3 regions of the Streptomyces sp. NPDC025806 genome follow, and region 1 is predicted to be linked to each of the others. Evidence: riboswitches for the same ligand, from Rfam matches in the RefSeq annotation. Region 1 holds a riboswitch; each other region holds the start of a gene.

Region 1 (6,842 bases):
TCGGGCAGCATCGCGATGGCCTCGTCGCCCAGCGGGTTCACGCCGGGGCCCGCGACCAGGGAGTGCCCCACCAGGACGTGCAGGCACTTCACGCGGTCGGGCATGCCGCCGGCGCTCGGGAAGCCCTCCAGGACCTCGATGGCGTCACGGCGCGCGATGTAGTCCTCGTGCGCGGCGCGGTACTGCTCCGCGAGCTCCGGGTCCGTCGCGAGACGCTCCGTCATCTCCTTCATCACGCCGTTGGCCTCGAGGGTGCCGATGGCGGAGGCTGCGCGCGGGCACGTCAGGTAGTACGTCGTGGGGAACGGCGTGCCGTCCTCCAGGCGCGGGGCCGTCTCGACCACGTCCGGGTTGCCGCACGGGCAGCGGTGCGCGATGGCCCGCAGACCACGCGGCGGGCGGCCCAGCTGCTCCTGGAACGCGTGGATGTCGGCGTCCGTGGGCGTGGTGGGCTCGGTCTGCGGCGGAGGCGTTTCCATGACTGAGTTCGCGTCGTCTTTCGTCTACGGGCTTACGGGTCTACGAGTGTGCTGGTCTACGGGGCCGGGACGTCAGCGGTCCGCGCGGTCGGCCTGGTCGACGCCGTCCCACACGTTCGAGTACCAGGGGCGGTCGGCCTCGCCCTGTTCGGCACGGCCGGTGGTGGTGGAGCGCGGGTCGGGCACGATGTAACCGGTCTCGCCGGGCAGCACCAGATGCAGGCGCTCACGGATCCGCTGCTCCGCGTACGCGTCGTCCTGCCAGCGCGCCTTCTCGTCGCGCAGCCGGTCCACCCGCTGCTTCGCCTCCTGCTGCTTGCGCTGCAGGTCGGCGATCTCGCCGCGCTGGGACACGTACTGCCTTATCGGGTACGCGAGCGCGACGATGAGGGTGCACAGGACGAGGGCGAGCAGCGCCGCGCGGCCGGTGAGCCGGGAGCGGCGGGCCTGCCGCTTGTTCTGCGAGCGGTACACGCGCTCGGCGGTCTGCTCGCCGAGCGCGCGCAGGCGGGTGGCCGTGGAGAAGCGGGCCGAGTCGAACTGGCCCCTGCTGCGGAGCTTTCCCGGCATCGGATCTCCCGCCTCTCCCTGCCTTCACGTGCGTACGTCCCCGCACACGGTACGGGACCGAGTGCGGGGACGTACGCAACTACCGCGTCGGCGGGGATCAGCCCTTGAAGCGCGGGAACGCGCTGCGGCCGGCGTACACCGCGGCGTCGTCGAGGATCTCCTCGATGCGCAGCAGCTGGTTGTACTTGGCGACGCGCTCGGAGCGGGCCGGGGCGCCGGTCTTGATCTGGCCGCAGTTGGTGGCGACGGCGAGGTCGGCGATGGTGACGTCCTCGGTCTCGCCGGAGCGGTGGGACATCATGCACTTGAAGCCGCTGCGCTGGGCGAGCTCGACGGCGTCCAGGGTCTCGGTGAGCGAACCGATCTGGTTCACCTTCACGAGCAGGGCGTTGGCCGAGTTCTCCTCGATGCCGCGGGCGAGGCGCTCCGGGTTGGTGACGAACAGGTCGTCACCGACGAGCTGGACCTTGTCACCGAGCTTCTCGGTGATGACGTTCCAGCCGGCCCAGTCGTCCTCGAACAGCGGGTCCTCGATGGAGACGAGCGGGTAGGCCGCGACGAGCTCCTCGTAGTACTCCGTCATCTCGGCGGCGGAGCGCTCCTTGCCCTCGAAGAGGTACTTGCCGTCCTTGTAGAACTCGGAGGCGGCGACGTCGAGCGCGAGGGCGACCTGCTGGCCGGGGATGTAGCCGGCCTCCTTGATGGCCTCGAGGATGAGGTCGAGGGCCTCACGGTTCGAGCCGAGGTTCGGGGCGAAGCCGCCCTCGTCGCCGAGGCCGGTGGCCAGACCCTTGCTCTTCAGGACCTTCTTGAGGGTGTGGTAGACCTCGGTGCCCCAGCGCAGCGCCTCGGAGAAGGACTCCGCGCCGATCGGGGCGATCATGAACTCCTGGATGTCGACGTTGGAGTCGGCGTGCGACCCACCGTTCAGGATGTTCATCATCGGGACGGGCAGCAGGTGCGCGTTCGGACCGCCGAGGTAGCGGAACAGCGGCAGGTCGCTGGCCTCGGAGGCGGCGTGGGCGACAGCGAGCGAGACGCCGAGGATGGCGTTGGCGCCGAGGGAGCCCTTGTTGTCGGTGGCGTCCAGGTCGAACATGGCCTGGTCGATCAGGCGCTGCTCGGTGGCGTCGTAGCCGACCAGCTCCGGGCCGATCTGCTCGATGACGGCGAGGACGGCCTTCTCGACACCCTTGCCCTGGTAGCGGTTCGGGTCACCGTCGCGGAGTTCGATGGCCTCGAAGGCGCCGGTGGAAGCGCCGGACGGGACAGCAGCACGACCCGTGCTGCCGTCGTCGAGGCCGACCTCGACCTCGACCGTGGGGTTGCCTCGGGAGTCCAGGATTTCCCGGGCTACGACGACGTCGATGGACGGCACGAGCATCTCCTTCTGGGATGTGACGCGGGCTGTGCGGGGCCGCGGTGCGCGGTTCCGCATGGCTTGAGCCTAACCGCACGCGGGCCATCGGCCAGCCGACCGCCCGTCTCTTGGACTCTGCCGTGAGCGAAATGTTTCCGACGGGAACAAATACCGCCGGTGGTTCGCGGGTGAACGGTCCGTCAGGGGTGGCTCGGTTTCGTCGCGGGGCGCGGGCCGGTGGGGGCTGATCGCGCAGTTCCCCGCGCCCCTGGAAGGCTGCGGCTTCGCCGCGCCTTCCCCAGATGAAAGGCACCCCGCACCTCGATCGGGGAAATGCGCCCGAAGGGCATGCATTTCAGGGGCGCGGGGAACTGCGCGACCAGCCCCCACCGGGCGGCAGACGGTGAACGCACGGAACCTCCCACCCCGGAAGCCGGGGCAGGAGGTCCACATGACGAGCGGCCGGCGACTCGGCGTCCGCCGATGCCGAGTGCGGGGGGCGCTCCCCTATATAAGGGGCGCGGCTTACTTCAGGTGGAGCTGCTGACCCGGGTAGATCAGGTCCGCGTCCTGAACGATGTCGTCGTTCAGCTTGAAGAGCTTCTGCCAGGTCGTGTGGTGCGCCTCGGCGATCGTGCTGAGGGAGTCACCCTTCTTGACCTTGTACTCGCCGTCACCCTTGGCGACCTTCTTGCCGGTCGGCGTGGTGACGGTCTTCTTCGGCGCGGCCTTCGGGGCCTGGCGCTCCTGCGAGCGGTTGGCCGGCTGCTCGACCTTGCGCTCGGGCTGCGGCTGCGTCTGCTGCTGGGTGGGGGCCGGGGCCGGGTTCGACGTCGAGGCGCCGGACAGGCCGACACCGCAGGACGGCCAGGCGCCCTTGCCCTGGGAGGCGAGGACCTTCTCGGCGACAGCTATCTGCTGCGCCTTGGAGGCCTGGTCGGCGGTGGAGGCGTAAGCGGTGCCGCCGTACGCGGCCCACGTGGAGGCGGAGAACTGCAGGCCGCCGTAGTAGCCGTTGCCGGTGTTGATCGACCAGTTGCCGCCGGACTCGCACTGGGCGACGGCGTCCCACTCGGAGGTGGTGGCGGCGGAGGCGCCGGTGGCACCCATCAGCGGAACGGCGACGGCGGCACCGGTGACACCGGCGAGCGTGGCGACACGGACGGCCTTGGACGGGCGGCGGTGCTTGCCCTTGCTGGAGAACAGCATGGAGAGATCCCCTCACCGACGCCTACGAGGTGAGCTGTCGGGTTCGGGCCAGTGAGTGCCCGGCCGCGCAACCTAGTGCGCGGCTTAACCCCAAGCCGTACCGGACTATCGCTTTCCGGACGGCGCCTACCTTGGGTCCCCCGCTCCTGCCCACGGCGCTGACGCGTCGACTGTTCCCGTACGGAGGTTGGCAGGATTCGGCGTGACATCCGTCGGGGCCCGCTGTGGCGAGCGGTCAGACCGTACGCAGCCGATCCGGCGGTTTTCAAAGCGGATCAGGCCCTTTGAGACCCATCTCTCACTTTCGCCAAATCGGACATTCAGGCAGCAACCCGCCCTGAACTCCCGCTACTTTTCGCCCGATTCGAGCCCAAGATCCAGACTCTGACCAGGAAGGATGAGGTCCGGGTCGGAGCCGACCTCCTTCTTGTTGAGCTGGTACAACTCGGCCCACCCGCCGTCCACGTTCTGGGAGTCGGCGATGTCCCACAGGTTGTCGCCGGCCCGCACCGTGTACGCGTCGCCGTCGCGCCGGTCGTCACGGGAGGCGTGACGGCCCTCTCCGGTACGGGAGTCGGCGGTGTCGTCGGAGGCGGCGCCGCCCCGGTGGCGGCCCGCGCCGGAGTCCCCGGAGGCCGGGTCGGAGGCGGACGGAGAGGCGCCCGGCTTGCCGGGACCCGTCGACTCGTCCGGGGAAGTGGAGGCGTCGGAGCCGGACTTGTCCGATTCACCCTTCGCGTCACCTTCGTCCGACGTCGCGCCGTCCGAGGGCGAGGCACTGGCGCCGTCGCTCGGCTCGTCGCTCGCCTTGCCGTCGGACGCGTCACCCTTGGCGTTACCGGAGGTATCACCGGAGGCGTCATCTGACGGGATGTCCGAATTACCCCCGTCGTCGTGATTCTTCTCTCCGTCGTCGGTGTTCGCGTCCCCGCCGACACCGAGGAGCCCGCCCGACGAACCACCGAGGACCGGCGGCGGCGTGCTCGCCCCCGGGTCGACCTCGGCCGAGCTGTCGCTCTTGGAGAGGCCCGCCGTGATGGAACAGCTCGGCCAGGCGCCGGGCCCCTGGTCGTCGAGCACCTTCTCGGCGACGGATATCTGCTGCGAGCGGCTCGCCTGGTCCGCGCTCGGCGCGAAGTCGAGCCCGCCGTACTGCTCCCACATCTCCTGCGAGAACTGCAGTCCGCCGTAGTACCCGTTACCGGCGTCGAGACTCCACTGGCCGCCGCTCTCGCACTCGGCGAGCCGGTCCCAGGCCTGGGTGGTGGCGGCGCTCGCGTTGGACGCGGCGAGCAGCGGGATCGCGATGGCGCTGCCGGCGACACCGGCGGCGACGACGAGAGCAGGAGCCTGACGGGGGCGACGGTGACGACCGTTCCCGGAGAGCATGCGGATGCCTTTCGCGAGACTGATGCTGCGCCGCGACGGGTGTCGCGGATGCGACGGACGGTGCCGACGCGATGGGTTGTGAACGTAGCGGGACTCGAACGCTTGTCACAAGTCGATGCAGCGGAGATCACGTGAAAGTCACAGCTTTGACGACTCGTCAGTTTTGCCGCGGCCGAACGTCATGCGGTGGGCGGCGGAACATGGTGTCCGAAGGCCCCGCGGGCCACCGCGTCCCGGGCCGCGGCGAGCCGCTCCACCCCCTGAACCAGCAGCTCAGGAGGCAAGGTGAAAGGCAGTCGGACATGCCGCTCGAAGGCCCCGCCGACCCCGAAACGCGGCCCCGCCGCCACCGTCACACCATGGTCCGGGGCCACCGCCGCGAGCCGTGACGCGACCGGCTCCGGAAACCTCGCCCACAGCGTCAGACCGCCCGCAGGACACGGAACTTCGACCTCCGGAAGCCGCCTGCCGAGCTCCCGCACAAGCACCTCCCGCCGCGACCGCAACTCCCCCAGCGCGTCCGGCCGCCGCGTCCGGCCCTCGTCGAGCAGCACCGCCGCCGCGAGCTGCTCCAGCACCGGCGTACCCAGATCCGTCACCGGCCGGTTCCTGACCACCCGTTCGAGCAGCGCGGGCCGCGCCCGGATCCAGCCGATCCGCAGCCCGCCCCACACGCTCTTCGACACGGACCCGACACTGACCGCCTCCGGCACCCGCGCCGCCAGTGGCTCCGGACCCACCGCGTCCGGCGCACGGTCCAGCGCCAGATCCGCCATCGTCTCGTCGACCACCGTCAGACACCCCGGCCGCAGCTCCCGCCGCACCCCGGACGGCATGCACAGCCCCGTCGGATTGTGGAAGTCCGGCACCAGATACGCCAGCGCCGCATCGCGCGCCGCCGCCCGCACCTGCGGCACGTCCCACCCGGAAGGCGTCAGCGCGACCGGCACCAGCCGCGCCCGTGCCTCCGTGAACAGCCGGATGGCGTGCGGATACGTCGGATGGTCGATCAGCACCTTGTCGCGCGGCGCCACCAGCGTCCGGGTCAGCAGCGCCAGCGCGTGCTGCGCCCCGTTCGTGACCATGATCTGGCCCGGCGTCGTCGGCAGCCCGCGCCGCCCGTACCAGTCCGCGACCGCCGCCCGCAGCTCCCCCACGCCGTACGGGTCGTAGCCGTGCCGGCCGAAATGGTGTGGCAGCCGCCGCAGCGCGCTCGCGAACGCGGCGTGCAGGATCTCGACCGGCGCCGCCGGCGCCGCGACCGACAGGTCCACCGTCCCCGGACCGGTCCGCTCCGGCACCCGGCCCGACGCGTCGTCGGGCAGCCGCACCGTCGCCCTGGCCCGCGAACGCGTCGCCAGATACCCGTGCTCGGCCAGCGTCCGGTACGCGGCACCGACCGTCGTCCGGCTCACCGCCAGCGCCGCGGCCAGGTCCCGCTCGCTCGGCAGCGCCGCGCCCAGCGCGATCCGCCCGTCCAGGATCAGCAGCCGCAACCGGTCCGACAGCCGCCGGTGCCCGGGCCCCGGCCCCTCCCGCCACTCCCCGACCATCTGCGCCACCGCGTACGAACCGACCTTCATCGGGCCAGCGTAGGCAATCTGGCTATGGAATCCAGGACCAGATCCTCCGGAAGCTGACCTCCATGCCCGCACCGTCACCCCTCTCCGTCCGCTGTTCCCTCCGCGCACGCCCCGGCCGCCGCGTCCCCCAACTCCTCCTCGGCCTCGTCGGCTACGGCGCCGCCGTCATGCTGCTCGTACGCTCCGGACTCGGCGCCGCCGGCTGGAACGTGCTCACCGAGGGCACCTCCCTCACTCTCGGCCTCAGCTTCG
Region 2 (6,842 bases), on a different contig from region 1:
CGGGCAGGGGCTGGCGGGCCAGGAGGAGGCCGGTGTCGACGAGCTCGGTGATGGTGTCGACACGGATGACGCCGGCCTGGCGCAGGAGGGCGGAGACCGTGCCGTAGGGCAGCCGGGTGGCGCGGACGGTGTGCCCGGTGGGGGCGACGCCGCTGTGCCGGGCGCCCTGGACGACGACGAGGGGCTTGGCGGTGGCGGTGCGGCGGGCGAGGCGGGTGAACTTGCGGGGGTTGCCGATCGATTCGAGGTACATGAGGGCGACGTCGGTGTCGGGGTCGTCGTACCAGTACTGCAGGACGTCGTTGCCGGAGACGTCCGCGCGGTTGCCCGCGGAGACGAAGGTGGAGACCCCGGTGACTCCCGTGACGCCGCCGCCCCGGCGGTGCAGGCGGGAGAGGAGGGCGATGCCGATGGCGCCGGACTGGGCGAACAGTCCGATGCGGCCGGGGCGGGGCATCTCGGGGGCGAGCGAGGCGTTGAGCCGCACGTCGGGCGAGGTGTTGACGATCCCGAAGGCGTTCGGCCCGACGAGGCGCATTCCGTAGGTGCGGGCCTGGCGGACGAGGGCGCGCTGGCGCTCGCGTCCTTCGGGGCCGCTCTCGGCGTATCCGGCGGACAGGACGACGATCCCCTGGACGCCGCGCTCGCCGCATTCGGCGACGACTTCGGGCACCTGGGGGGCGGGGACGGCGACGACGGCCAGGTCGACGGGGACGGCCGGGTCGATGTCGCGGACGGAGCGGTGGGCGGGAACGCCCTCGGCCTCGGTGAGGCCTTCCGGGTAGGCCTTGTTGACCGCGTAGAGGAGGCCGGTGAAACCGGCGTCCTTCAGGTTGTGCAGGACGCTGCGGCCGACGCCTCCCGCGGTGCGTCCGACGCCGATCACGGCGACGGAGCCGGGGGCGAGCAGGCGGTGGACGGAGCGGGCCTCGGCGCGCTGCTCACGGGCGCGCTGCACGGCCAGGGAGGCCTCGGTGGGCTCCAGGTCGAACTCGAGGCGCACGACGCCGTCCTCGAAGCTGCGCTTCTGGGTGTATCCGGCGTCCGTGAAGACCTTGATCATCTTGGTGTTGGCGGGAAGCACCTCGGCGGCGAACCGGCGGATGCCGCGCTCGCGCGCGACGGCCGCGATGTGCTCCAGAAGGGCGGAGGCCACGCCGCGCCCCTGATGGGCGTCCTGCACCAGGAAGGCGACCTCGGCCTCGTCCGCGGGCGCGGAGGCGGGCCGGCCGTGCGCGTCGATCCGGTCGTAGCGCACGGTCGCGATGAATTCGCCGCCCACGGTGGCGGCGAGACCCACCCGGTCCACGTAGTCGTGATGGGTGAAGCGGTGCACGTCCTTCGCGGACAGCCGGGGGTAGGGGGCGAAGAAGCGGTAGTACTTCGACTCGTCCGACACCTGCTCGTAGAAGCTGGTCAGCCGGTCCGCGTCGTCGGTGGTGATGGGCCTGATCCGCGCGGTGCCCCCGTCGCGCAGCACCACGTCGGCCTCCCAGTGGGCGGGGTAGGCGTGCCGGTCCGACGGGGTCTCCATGCGGCAAGAGTAGGGCGGACCACCGACAAGTGGCGCCTGTCGTACAGGTCGCGTGCCCGGCGGCCCGGGGGCACGCTGAGGGGGTCCGCAGGGCCGTGCGCCCGGGGGATCCGGGTCCGCAGCCCGGTGTGCTTAGAATGGTCTAGACAACCTTGAGTCACCTGAAGGGCAGCATCACATGGCTGAGCGCCGCGTCAACGTCGGCTGGGCCGAGGGTCTCCACGCCCGCCCCGCTTCCATCTTCGTCCGCGCGGCCACGGCCTCCGGCGTCCCCGTGACCATCGCCAAGGCCGACGGCAACCCCGTCAACGCCGCCTCCATGCTCGCCGTGCTGGGCCTGGGCGCCCAGGGTGGCGAGGAGATCGTCCTCGCCTCCGACGCCGAGGGCGCGGACGTCGCGCTCGACCGTCTGGCCAAGCTGGTCGCCGAGGGCCTCGACGAGCTTCCCGAGACCGTCTGAAATCGCTGAGCGCCGGCTGCACGGCGCTCGACAGCAGAGCCACGCGTTCCCTCCGGGAGCGCGCGGCTCTGCTTTTTCCGTCAGCATTTCCGCTGCCGAGCCCAGAACACGACGGCAATTCATCGCAGAAAGATTCACCGGATTGATTCCCCACCGGAATTCAGGCAGGGGAAATTCCGGACGGACCGTTCCGTGAATGCCGTACGTCTTTGTATACGGCGGCCGTGTTAATGGTGGAGCCCGGTCGTGTTTACGGCATGTTGCGAAGTCCTCACGCGTTCACTCGCGCGGGGGACGCGCAGCCGGTGGACCGTCGCCTCGCGAGCGATGTGCGCGGCCGTCAGGGCGCGGGCGCGCTCGACGTCACGACGGGCCACCGCGTCGACCACCGCGCCGTGCTCGGCCCAGGAGTCGACCGGCCGCTCGGGGGTCTCGACCGCGTACATCCACGCGATCTTGTGCCGGACCTGGGTGAGCAGGGTGATGAGGCCGGGGCTGGCGGAGGCCTGGGCGAGCGTCTCGTGGAACCAGGCCCCCAGCGAGCGCAGATCCTCGCCGCTCCCCTCCTTCGAGCGCTCCTGACCCAGCCTGACCAGGCCGCGCAGCACCTTGAGGTGAGCGTCCGTGCGACGCTGCGCCGCGCGGGCGGCGCCCAGGGGTTCGAGCAGCATGCGGATCTCCAGGAGGTCGGCCGCCTCACTCTCGGTGGGCTCGGCCACGCACGCGCCCGCGTGCCTGCGCGTGACGACGAAGCCCTCCGCCTCCAAGGTGCGCAGCGCCTCGCGGACCGGGACGCGCGAGACTCCGTAGCGGCGCGCGAGCAGTTCCTCGGTGAGTCTGCTGCCGCGCTCGTACACGCCCGCGACGATGTCGTCGCGGATCGCCGTGCATACCGAGTGCGCGGGAATGCGCATGCCCCGACCTCCGCCTTGCTCTCCGCCCGGCCCCCGCGAAACGCGGACGGCGGACGCCCCTGAAAGCGCGATCGGCACCGATTTCCGCGCGCTCGTCCAGTGACTCTATTCCACCTCACCCGAATTTCCGACGGGAGCCCCGAATTCAGGGATATTTTTTGGACAGCGATGACGCGGGGACCTGGTGAAGGTGCGACGGAACGCCGGAACGCGAAAGCCCCGGCACGCGGCCGGGGCTTTCTTGCGGTGCTGCGGATGTCGGGTCAGACGTTGACGCCGTGCGAGCGGAGGTACGCGACGGGGTCGATGTCCGAGCCGTACTCGGGCGTCGTACGGGCCTCGAAGTGGAGGTGCGGGCCGGTCACGTTGCCGGTGGCGCCGGAGAGGCCTATCTGCTGTCCGGGCGTCACGCTCTGCCCGACGGAGACGCCGATGGACGACAGGTGGCCGTACTGGGTGTACGTGCCGTCGTTCATCTTGATCACGATGTTGTTGCCGTAGGCGCCGCCCCAGCCGGCCTCCACGACGGTGCCGGAGCCGACCGCGTGGACGCTCGTGCCGCTGGCGGCGTGGAAGTCGATGCCGGTGTGGCTGCCGGAGGACCACAGGCCGCTGGAGGCCTTGTAGGCGGTCGAGACGTACGAGCCGGAGATGGGCGCCACGTAGGTGTTGAGGCGCTTGCGCTCGGCCGCGCGGGCGGCGCGCTTCTTGGCCTCGCGCTCCTTCGCGGCCTTCTCGGCGGCCTCGCGCCTGGCTTCCTCGGCCCGCTGCTTGGCCTCGGCCTTCTTCTGCGCGGCGGCCTCGTCGGCGGCCTTCTTCTGCGCGGTCGCCTGGGCGTCGATCTGGGCGGCCAGGGTGTCGCCGATCGCGATGGCCTGCGTCAGACCGTTCTGGTCGGCGGGCGCGGCGGTGTCGGCGGCGAGAGCGGGGGCGGCGAGGCCTCCGATGACACCGGTCGTGGTGAGCGCCGCGACGCCGGCGACCTGCGCCGTGGTGCGCGTGAGGCGGCTCGGACGACGATGCTTCCCGGTGGCACGGGTGAACGCCATGGAGTGGCTGATCCTTTCCTTCCCTCTCGCCTACCGGGTTAGCTGACGGGTTCGGAGCAGGAAGGTCTCCTACGGGCCCCCTCCCCGTACGGGAAGAGCGTCCGATTCACCCCAGGGACTGCGATGGGTCCCCGGCTCCCCTGGCTCGCGCCGTGGGGGACTCGGCGATGACTGTCCGGGGCCGCGGGCGCGGCTCATACGTGGCGAACAGCCGGACCGACGCTAAGCGGGACATCTTTCAATCAACAAACGGATCCCGGCTTTTGTAGCGCATGCCACAGGGCACACGGGCAACCTCTACATCAATTCGGGCATTTACGACGCACGGTGACGTGCTGGGTGAATCGAACGCGGCCCGCGGGAAACGTGAGTGACGCCACGAAGCCCCGGAGGCCTGTGCGGCTTCCGGGGCTTCGTCCCGTTTCGGGCGTTGCCGCCCGGGCGTGGCGTCGTCAGCCGGCGGCGTCAGCCTGCGACGACGGTCACCTCGCCGATGCCGAGGGCCTTGACGGGCTCCTCGATCTGCGCGGCGTCGCCCACGAGGATCGTCACCAGACGGTCCGCAGGGAAGGCGCTCACGACGGCCGCGGTGGCCTCCACGGTGCCCGTGGAGGCCAGTTGGCGGTACAGCTGGGCCTGGAAGTCCTCGGGCAGCTGCTGCTCGTCCTGGTCGGCGAGCGTGCCCGCGACCGCGGCGGCGGTCTCGAACTTCAGCGGGGCCACGCCCACCAAGTTCTGCACCGCCGTGTCCCGTTCGGCGTCGGTCAGACCCTCGGCGGCCAGCTTGCGGAGCACCTTCCACAGGTCGTCGAGCGCCGGTCCGGTGTTCGGCGTGTCGACGGAGCCGCTGATGGCGAGCATCGCGGCCCCCGTGCCGTCCGCCGTGGAGCGCAGCACCTGGGCGAAGGAGCGCACCCCGTAGGTGTAGCCCTTCTCCTCGCGCAGCACCCGGTCCAGACGGGAGGTCAGCGTGCCGCCGAGGCAGTACGTGCCGAGGATCTGGGCGGCCCACACGCGGTCGTGCTTGTCGGGGCCGATGCGGCCGATGAGCAGCTGCGTCTGGACGGCTCCGGGGCGGTCCACGATGACGACCCGGCTGGTGTCGTCGGCGGTGACCGGCGGGACCGGACGCGGCTGCGCCGTGTCACCGGTCCAGGCGCCGAGCGTGTCCTTCAGGAGGGTGTCGAGGTCGACGCCGGAGAGGTCGCCCACCACGACGGCGGTGGCGGTGGCCGGGCGGACGTGCCGCTCGTAGAAGGCGCGTACGGCGGCGGCGTCGATGCCGGCGACGGTCTCCTCGGTGCCCTGCCGCGGGCGCGACATGCGCGCCGTGGCGGGGAACAGCTGCTTGGAGAGCTCCTTGGCGGCGCGACGGGCCGGGTTGGCGCTCTCGTGCGGGATCTCGTCCAGGCGGTTGCGCACCAGGCGCTCGATCTCGCTGTCGGCGAAGGCGGGGGCGCGCAGGGCGTCCGCCAGCAGGCCGAGCGCCTTCGGGAGGCGGGAGACGGGCACTTCGAGGGAGACCCGGACACCGGGGTGGTCGGCGTGCGCGTCCATGGTGGCGCCGCAGCGCTCCAGTTCCGCCGCGAACTCCTCCGCCGAGTGCTTGTCCGTGCCCTCGTTGAAGGCGCGCGCCATGATCGTGGCGACGCCGTCGAGGCCCTCGGGCTCGGCGTCCAGGGGCGCGTCCAGGTTGATCTCCACGGCGACGACCTGCTGGCCGGGGCGGTGGCAGCGCAGCACCGTGAGGCCGTTGCCGAGCACGCCGCGCTGCGGGGCCGGGAAGGCCCACGGCCTGGCGTCGCCCGCCTGCGGCCGGGGGTGGAAGTCCATGGTCGCGAGCTGCTCGGTCACCGGCCCGCCTCCTCGTCGCTCTGGTCGCTCTCGTCGGATTCGTCGGTGTCCTCGGCCGCTGTGGGCTCATAGACGAGGACCGAGCGGTTGTCGGGGCGCAGGCGGGCCTTGGCGACCTCCTGGACCTCCTCGGCGCTCACCTCGAGGACGCGCTGCACGGCCGAGAGGGCGAGCTGCGGGTCGCCGAAGAGGACGGCGTAGCGGCACAGCTCGTCGGCGCGGCCCGCAACAGTGCCCAGCCGGTCGAGCCACTCGCGCTCCAACTGGGCCTGGGCCCGCTCCATTTCCTCGGCGGTGGGCCCCTCGTCGGCGAACCGGGCGAGTTCCTCGTCCACGGCGGCCTCGATGACGGGCACCTCCACGTCGCCGGACGTCTTCACGTCCAGCCAGCCGAGGGAGGGGGCACCGGCCAGGCGCAGCAGGCCGAAACCGGCGGCCACGGCGGTACGGTCCCGGCGCACCAGGCGGTTGTAGAGGCGCGAGGACTCGCCGCCGCCGAGGACGGTGAGGGCGAGGTCGGCGGCGTCGCACGCGCGCGTGCCGTCCTGGGGCAGCCGGTAGGCCGCCATCAGGGCGCGGGCCGGCACGTCCTCCTCGACGACCTCGCGGACCTGCTCGCCGATGACCTCGGGCAGGGCGCCGTCGCGCGGGGCGGGCTTGCCGTCGTGGCCCGGGATGGAGCCGAAGTACTTCTCGACCCAGGCGAGCGTCTGCTCGGGGTCGATGTCGCCGACCACGGACAGCACCGCGTTGTTCGGCGCGTAGTAGGTGCGGAAGAAGTTCCGCGCGTCTTCCAGGGTGGCCGCGTCCAGGTCGGCCATGGAGCCGATGGGCGTGTGGTGGTACGGGTGGCCCTCGGGGTACATGAGGGCCGTCAGCTTCTCGAACGCGGTGCCGTACGGAACGTTGTCGTAGCGCTGGCGGCGCTCGTTCTTCACGACGTCCCGCTGGTTCTCCATCGACTCGTCGTCGAGGGCCGTGAGCAGGGAGCCCATGCGGTCGGCCTCCAGCCAGAGCGCGAGCTCGAGCTG
Region 3 (6,842 bases), on a different contig from region 1:
TCGGTGGAGGCCTGGAGCTCGGCGAGGTATCCGGTGCGCTCCAGGACGGCTTCGAGGACCGTCGCCGGGCCCGCGCCGGACTCGACGATCGTGCGGAGGTCCTCCATCAGCGTGTTGAACCGCTTCACCGCGTTCGTCGAGCGGGACGCCATCCCGTACGCCTCGTCGACCCGGCGCAGGGCCTGCGGGAAGGAGATCTTCTCGCGCTGGGAGAGGGCGTCGATCATGGCTTCGGCGCGGTCGCCGATGCCGCGCTTCGGCACGTTCAGAATCCGGCGCAGCGGGACGGAGTCCTCCGGGTTGGCGAGGACCCGCAGGTAGGCGAGGACGTCCCGGACCTCCTTGCGCTCGTAGAAGCGGACGCCGCCGACGACCTTGTAGGGGAGGCCGACGCGGATGAAGACCTCTTCGAAGACACGGGACTGCGCGTTGGTCCGGTAGAAGACGGCGACGTCGCCGGCCTTCGCGTCGCCCGCGTCGGTCAGCCGGTCGATCTCGTCGGCGACGAACTGGGCCTCGTCGTGCTCAGTGTCCGCGACGTAGCCGGTGATCTGGGCGCCCGCGCCCGCGTTCGTCCACAGGTTCTTCGGCCTGCGCGACTCGTTGCGCTCGATGACCGCGTTGGCCGCGGAGAGGATCGTCTGGGTCGAGCGGTAGTTCTGTTCGAGGAGGATCGTCGTCGCGTCCGGGTAGTCCTCCTCGAACTGGAGGATGTTGCGGATCGTGGCGCCGCGGAAGGCGTAGATCGACTGGTCGGCGTCACCCACGACGCACAGCTCGGCCGGGCCGGGGTCGTCCGTGGCCGGCGGCGCGTCCACGCCCGCCTCCACCTCCGCGTCGTGGGCGGCGGGGGTGCCGACCAGCTCGCGGACCAGGGCGTACTGCGCGTGGTTCGTGTCCTGGTACTCGTCGACCAGGACGTGCCGGAAGCGGCGGTGGTAGTGCTCGGCGACGTCCGGGAAGGCGCGCAGCAGGTTGACCGTCGTCATGATCAGGTCGTCGAAGTCCAGCGCGTTCGCCTCGCGCAGGCGGGACTGGTACATCGCGTAGGCCTGGGCGAGGGTCTTCTCGAAGCCGTCGGCGGCCTGGGCGGCGAAGTCCTCCTCGTCGATCAGCTCGTTCTTCAGGTTGCTGATCTTGGCGCTGAAGGACTTCGGCGGGAACTTCTTCGGGTCCAGGTCCAGGTCGCGGCAGACCAGGGCCATGAGGCGCTTGGAGTCGGCGGCGTCGTAGATCGAGAACGACGACGTGAAGCCGAGCCGCTTGGACTCGCGGCGCAGGATGCGGACGCAGGCGCTGTGGAAGGTGGAGACCCACATCGCGTTCGCCCGCGGGCCCACGAGGGCCTCGACGCGCTCCTTCATCTCGCCCGCGGCCTTGTTCGTGAACGTGATCGCGAGGATCTGGCCGGGGTGCACGCCGCGCTGACCCAACAGGTACGCGATGCGGTGCGTGAGGACGCGGGTCTTGCCGGAGCCGGCGCCCGCGACGATGAGCAGGGGGGAGCCGCCGTGGACCACGGCCGCCCGCTGGTTCTCGTTCAGCCCCTCCAGGAGGGCCTCCGGGTCCAGGACCGGGCGGGGCGCCCCGTCGCGGTAGTGCGTGTCCCGGTCCGCGGGCGCGTCGAACTTCCCCCCGAACAGGTCGTCCGGGAGCGGCTCGGGGGCCCCGTCGTGCTCGGGGTCCTCGGGCGGCGGCGGGGGCTCCTCCGCGGGGGACTGGAGGCCGGCCAGGAAGCTGTCGTCAAAGAGGCTGCTCATCGCTCTCCGAGTCTAGGCCGCCCCACCGACAGCCCGCCGTCACCTTCACGGAGACGCTCCTCGCATTCACGGAGACGCTCGTCCCGCTCACGGTGACACACGTCGCACCACCCTTCGCGATGCCCTGGTCACCCAGCGCGACAGCAAAGGCCGTTCGGGGCCCGCGGCGTAGAGATCATGGAAATGGTCACGAAAACGTATCGGGCATATCGAACATCAACCTTCACAGCAGCAACACGAGTTGGCTACGGTGCTGCGCGGGCAGTCCGTCCCCCCGCCCGCGAACAACGCGGCGAGCGGACAGCCCCCGCCGAGTCCCGTACGCCGAGAGGCAGGGAACCGGGGACCCACCGACCTTGGGGTGAATCGGTCAACAGTCCGGCGGCGCCGGATGGTTGGCCGTAGGGCAGCCTTCCGTACGACGTGCACCACCGCGCACCGAAGCGATGGGGCACGAGCCCGAACCCGACAGCTAACCCGGTAGGCGGATTACGGAAGGAGTCGCCTGCCTTGGCGTCGCACCGCAAGCCGCGTACCCGCTCCCGGATGACCGGCGGCACCCGTACGACCCCCGCGGTCGGCATCACGACCGCCGCCCTCACCTCCGTCGCCCTGCTCTCGCAGACGGCCCAGGCCGCTCCGGCCCAGCCCGCGAAGCCGAGCCTCGAAGAGGTGCAGAAGAAGGTCGACACGCTCTACCGCCAGGCCGAGGTGGCCACGCAGAAGTACAACGCGGCGCAGGAGCGGACCACCGGCAAGAAGAAGCAGGTCGATCACCTCCTCGACGACATCGCGCAGCGCACCGAGAAGATGAACACGGCCCGCGAGGAGCTCGGCCGGTTCGCCGCCGCGCAGTACCGCACGGGCGGGGTGAGCGACACGGCGACGATGTTCCTCGCGGAGAACCCCGAGGACTACTTCGCCCAGGACCAGCTGATGAGCCGGCTGACGTCCCGCCAGAAGAAGGCGGTCGACGACTACCAGGTGCAGCAGCGCGAGACGGCGAAGAAGCGCACCGAGGCGCAGGAGAGCCTCAAGCAGCTGACCACGTCGCAGACCGAGCTGAAGACGTCCAAGCAGACCGTCCAGACCAAGCTCGCCGACGCGCGGAAGCTGCTGTCGGAGCTGACGGCCGAGGAGAAGGCGCGGCTCGCCGCGATCGAGCGGCAGAAGCAGGAGGCGGCCCGCAAGAAGGCCGCCGAGCTCGCCGCCAAGCAGAAGGCCGAGGAGGAGGCCAAGCGGAAGGCCGCGGAGGAGGCGCAGCAGCAGGAGGACGCCTCCGGGTCCGGTTCCTCGACGGGTTCCGGCTCGGACACCGGCTCGGGTACCGGCTCGGGCTCCACCGACACCTCGTACGCCACGAAGGCCGCGAAGGCCCTCGCCTTCGCCAAGGCCCAAGAGGGCAAGCCGTACGTGTGGGGTGCCACGGGCCCGGACTCCTACGACTGCTCGGGGCTCACGCAGGCGGCCTGGAAGGCGGCCGGGATCTCGCTGCCGCGCACCACCTGGGACCAGGTGGAGATCGGCACGACGGTCCCGCTGTCCGACATCCAGCCCGGTGACCTGGTCTTCTTCTACGACGACATCAGTCACGTCGGCATCTACAAGGGCGACGGCATCATGATCCACGCCCCGAAGCCGGGCGCGTACGTGCGCGAGGAGTCCATCTACTACGACGGCACGGCGTCGATCCACAGCGTGGTGCGCCCCGCCTGACGCCGCTCGCGGTTACGTTCGGGCGGTGGACCGCGACCGCCCGGACGTGCCCGGGACCCCCGACCCCGCAGCGCCCTCCCCTTCCTCCCCCTGGGCGATGATCCCGCCGGCCGCCGGCGCCGCCGTCATGGCCACCGGCATCGTCTCGGTCGGCCTCCATCTGCTCGGGCAGGACGTGCTCTCGGCCGTGTTCCTCGTGCTGGCCTCGGCGCTGTGGGGGCTGCTCGCGGTCGTCTTCTGCGCCCGCCTGTTCGGGGACCGGGGCCGCTGGGAGCGGGAGGCGGACACGCCCGCGGCACTCACGGCGGTGGCCGCGACGTGTGTGCTCGGCACCCGGTACGCGCTGGCCGGCCGTCTCGGGTTCGCCGAGGTGCTGCTGGGGATCTCGGTGGTGGTGTGGCCGGTGCTGTTCGTGGCCGTGGTGCGGCACTGGCGGCCGAAGATGCCCGGTGCCGTCTTCATCACCTGCGTCGCGACCCAGGCCCTGGCGGTGCTGGGGGCGACGCTGAGCGCGTCGGCGCACGTGGCGTGGCTGGGCTACGCGGCGGTGGGGTTCTTCTGGTTCGGGCTCGTGGTGTACGCGGCGGCGTTCGTCCGCTTCGATCTGCGGCAGGTGCTGACCGGGGCCGGGGACCACTGGGTGGCGGGCGGCGCGCTCGCGATCTCGGCGCTCGCGGCGGCCCGGCTCGTGCTCGCGGATCGGGCCGGTGACCTGTGGAACAACCAGGACACCGAGGTGCTGCGGTTCATGGCCGGGCTGCTGCTCACGCTCGATCTGGGCTGGTACGCCGTGCTGTGCGTGGCCGAGGTGGTGCGTCCGCGCCCGCACTACGACGTGCGGCGCTGGTCGACGGTGTTCCCGATGGGGATGACGGCGGTGGCGACGCTGATGGTCGCCACCGCGGTGGAGACTCAGTGGCTGGAGACGCCGGGGCGGGTGCTCGTGTGGATCGCGGTCGCGGTGTGGCTCGCGACGGCGACGGGAGCGGTCCTGTCCCTCTCCTCCGCCTACTCCGCCTACTCCTCGCTCAGGTCCACAGGACGGCGATGAAGATGTTCGCCACGGTCAGCGCGCCGACCGTGAGGAACAGCGGCTTCTCCGCCTTCTCCTCGTCCCGCTTCACGTAGACGATGCCGAGGACGACGATCAGGATCGCGAGCTTCACGCCGATCTTGATGTTGTCGACGCTGTAGTCCTGGGCCTGGTTGAGGCCGACGAGGGCGACGCCGGTCACCAGCATCGTCAGGGCGCCGTGCAGCATCGCCTTGGTGAAGCGGGCGGTGCCCTGCTTCAGCGCCGACATCTGCGTGAGGAACCCGCCGAGCAGCGAGGCGATGCCGATGATGTGCAGGCCGACGAAGAGGTGCAGGAGTACGTCCATGAGGCGGAGCCTAGCCAAGCGCCGATCGGCCCCTTTCACCCCTCCCCCACCCCTCCTCACCGGTCACGCACGAACACCGGACGCTCACACTCCGCCACAGCCCACAACAAAGGGGCCAGTTGAGGACAGTCCGGTACCAACCCGTTACGCCGAGGTTTAGCGTCCTTCCTCAGGTGACCGGCTCCCCACCGCCGCCCGGCCAGGGGCGGCAGTCGGCCACCACCGCCGAGAAAGGTCCGGCGGCGGTCCGCTCCCCCTGTGCGGGCCGCCGCCGGACGCGTCACAGCCCCTCTCGGCGGGCGTACGAAAGCAGTGCGTGCAGTACGACCCGGAAGGACGTGGCTGAACGTGCCGGCAGCGCATCGCAAGCCGAAACAGCGCTCCATCAGTGGCCATACGGCCGCCCGTACCGCGGCCACCCTCGCGCTCGCCTCCGCGGCGACCGCCGCCACCGCCTTCGAGGGCGGCGCGGCGCACGCGGAGCCGGACCTCACCCCCGCTCAGGTGAGGGCGAAGGTCGACCGGCTCTACCAGGAGGCGGAGGCCGCCACCGACCACTACAACGGCGCGAAGGAGAAGGCGGGCGAGGCCCGCAAGAAGGTCGCCGCGCTCCAGGACGAGGCCGCCCGCCGGGAGGCCGCGCTCGGCACCCAGCGCCGGGCCCTCGGCGAGACGGCGGCGGCGCAGTACCGCACCGGCGGCATCGACCCGTCCGTGCAGCTGCTCCTCTCCTCCACCCCCGACCGCTATCTCGACCGGGCCGCGCTCGCCGAGCGGGCGGGCACCCGGCAGGCCGCCGCGATCACCCGGGTCCGCAAGGAGCTGCGCGAGATCGACCAGCTCCGGGAGCGCGCGGACGGCGAACTCGGCCGCCTCAAGGCCCGCAGGGCCGAGCTGGAACGCCAGAAGAAGACCGTCACCCGGAAGCTGGCCGAGGCCCGTCGCCTCCTCGACCGTCTCACCCCGGCCGAGCGCGAGCCCGCCGCGGACCGCGCCTCCCGCTCCACCCCGCGCGACACCACCGCGAGCGCTCCCGCGAAGGCGGCCAACTCCCGTACGGCGGCGGCGATCTCCTACGCGTACGGCGCGCTCGGCAAGCCCTACGTGTGGGGCGCGACCGGCCCCTCCGCGTACGACTGCTCGGGCCTGACGCAGGCCGCGTACCGCGCCGCGGGCGTCTCCCTGCCCCGCACGACGTACTCCCAGATCAACGCGGGCCGCCGCATCGCCCGCTCCCAACTCCAGCCCGGCGACCTGGTGTTCTTCTACTCCGGGATCTCGCACGTCGGCCTGTACATCGGCGGCGGCAAGATGATCCACGCCCCGAACCCGAGCGCGCCGATCCGGATCGCCCCGATCGACGAGATGCCGTTCGCGGGCGCGACCCGGGTGGCGTGATCCACCGCCCGTGATCTCCTGCCCGCGATCTACCGCCCATGATCTACTGCCCCCTGTGACGAGGGAACAAGGCAGCGGGGCCCAGGAGTTGGCGGACCGTTTCGAGGCGGAGCGGCCCCGGCTGCGCTCGGTCGCGTACCGCATGCTCGGTTCCCTCAGTGAGGCCGAGGACGCGGTGCAGGAGGCGTGGCTGCGGGCCGACCGCGCCGGCACGGACGACGTGGAGAACCTGTCGGCGTGGCTGACGACGGTCGTGGCCCGCGTCTGCCTGAACCTCCTGCGCTCCCGTACGACCCGCCGCGAGGACCCGCTCGACACGCTGGACGCGGGTGTGGCGGGTCCGGAGGAGGAGGTGGTGCTCGCCGACGAGGTGGGCGTCGCGCTCCTCGTCGTCCTGGACACGCTGTCCCCGGCCGAGCGGGTCGCGTTCGTCCTGCACGACACGTTCTCCGTGCCGTTCGACGAGATCGCCCCGCTCCTGGACCGCTCCCCCGCGGCCGTACGCCAACTGGCGAGCCGCGCCCGCCGCCGCGTGAAGGGCGCCACTCCTCTCCCCTCGCCCGACCTGACCCGCCGCCACCGCATG

Evidence for each region. A riboswitch is a leader RNA that binds a small molecule or an ion and turns the genes downstream of it on or off. The one in region 1 is predicted to bind cyclic di-AMP.
Region 2: it holds a riboswitch for cyclic di-AMP, as region 1 does, so the genes downstream of both, ACZ4E1_RS07635 (M23 family metallopeptidase) here and ACZ4E1_RS33150 (transglycosylase family protein) in region 1, are expected to answer to the same signal.
Region 3: it holds a riboswitch for cyclic di-AMP, as region 1 does, so the genes downstream of both, ACZ4E1_RS31565 (C40 family peptidase) here and ACZ4E1_RS33150 (transglycosylase family protein) in region 1, are expected to answer to the same signal.

Annotation. Positions count from the first base shown of each region.
Region 1 is NZ_JBVHMU010000019.1:96,699-103,540, reverse strand. Features, by position in the region: gene ACZ4E1_RS33165 (DUF501 domain-containing protein) at 1-479, opposite strand, end outside; gene ACZ4E1_RS33160 (FtsB family cell division protein) at 552-1,049, opposite strand; gene eno (phosphopyruvate hydratase) at 1,147-2,427, opposite strand; gene ACZ4E1_RS33150 (transglycosylase family protein) at 2,935-3,618, opposite strand; cyclic di-AMP (ydaO/yuaA leader) riboswitch at 3,623-3,786, opposite strand; gene ACZ4E1_RS33145 (transglycosylase family protein) at 3,967-5,007, opposite strand; gene yczR (MocR-like transcription factor YczR) at 5,187-6,590, opposite strand; gene yczE (membrane protein YczE) at 6,653-6,842, shown strand, end outside.
Region 2 is NZ_JBVHMU010000003.1:112,238-119,079, reverse strand. Features, by position in the region: gene ACZ4E1_RS07650 (bifunctional acetate--CoA ligase family protein/GNAT family N-acetyltransferase) at 1-1,534, opposite strand, end outside; gene ACZ4E1_RS07645 (HPr family phosphocarrier protein) at 1,713-1,994, shown strand; gene ACZ4E1_RS07640 (GntR family transcriptional regulator) at 2,222-2,908, opposite strand; gene ACZ4E1_RS07635 (M23 family metallopeptidase) at 3,172-3,957, opposite strand; cyclic di-AMP (ydaO/yuaA leader) riboswitch at 3,970-4,134, opposite strand; gene ACZ4E1_RS07630 (M16 family metallopeptidase) at 4,423-5,790, opposite strand; gene ACZ4E1_RS07625 (M16 family metallopeptidase) at 5,808-6,842, opposite strand, start outside.
Region 3 is NZ_JBVHMU010000017.1:82,273-89,114, reverse strand. Features, by position in the region: gene pcrA (DNA helicase PcrA) at 1-1,760, opposite strand, end outside; cyclic di-AMP (ydaO/yuaA leader) riboswitch at 2,059-2,262, shown strand; gene ACZ4E1_RS31565 (C40 family peptidase) at 2,271-3,476, shown strand; gene ACZ4E1_RS31560 (tellurite resistance/C4-dicarboxylate transporter family protein) at 3,574-4,527, shown strand; gene ACZ4E1_RS31555 (hypothetical protein) at 4,505-4,858, opposite strand; gene ACZ4E1_RS31550 (C40 family peptidase) at 5,207-6,256, shown strand; gene ACZ4E1_RS31545 (sigma-70 family RNA polymerase sigma factor) at 6,312-6,842, shown strand, end outside.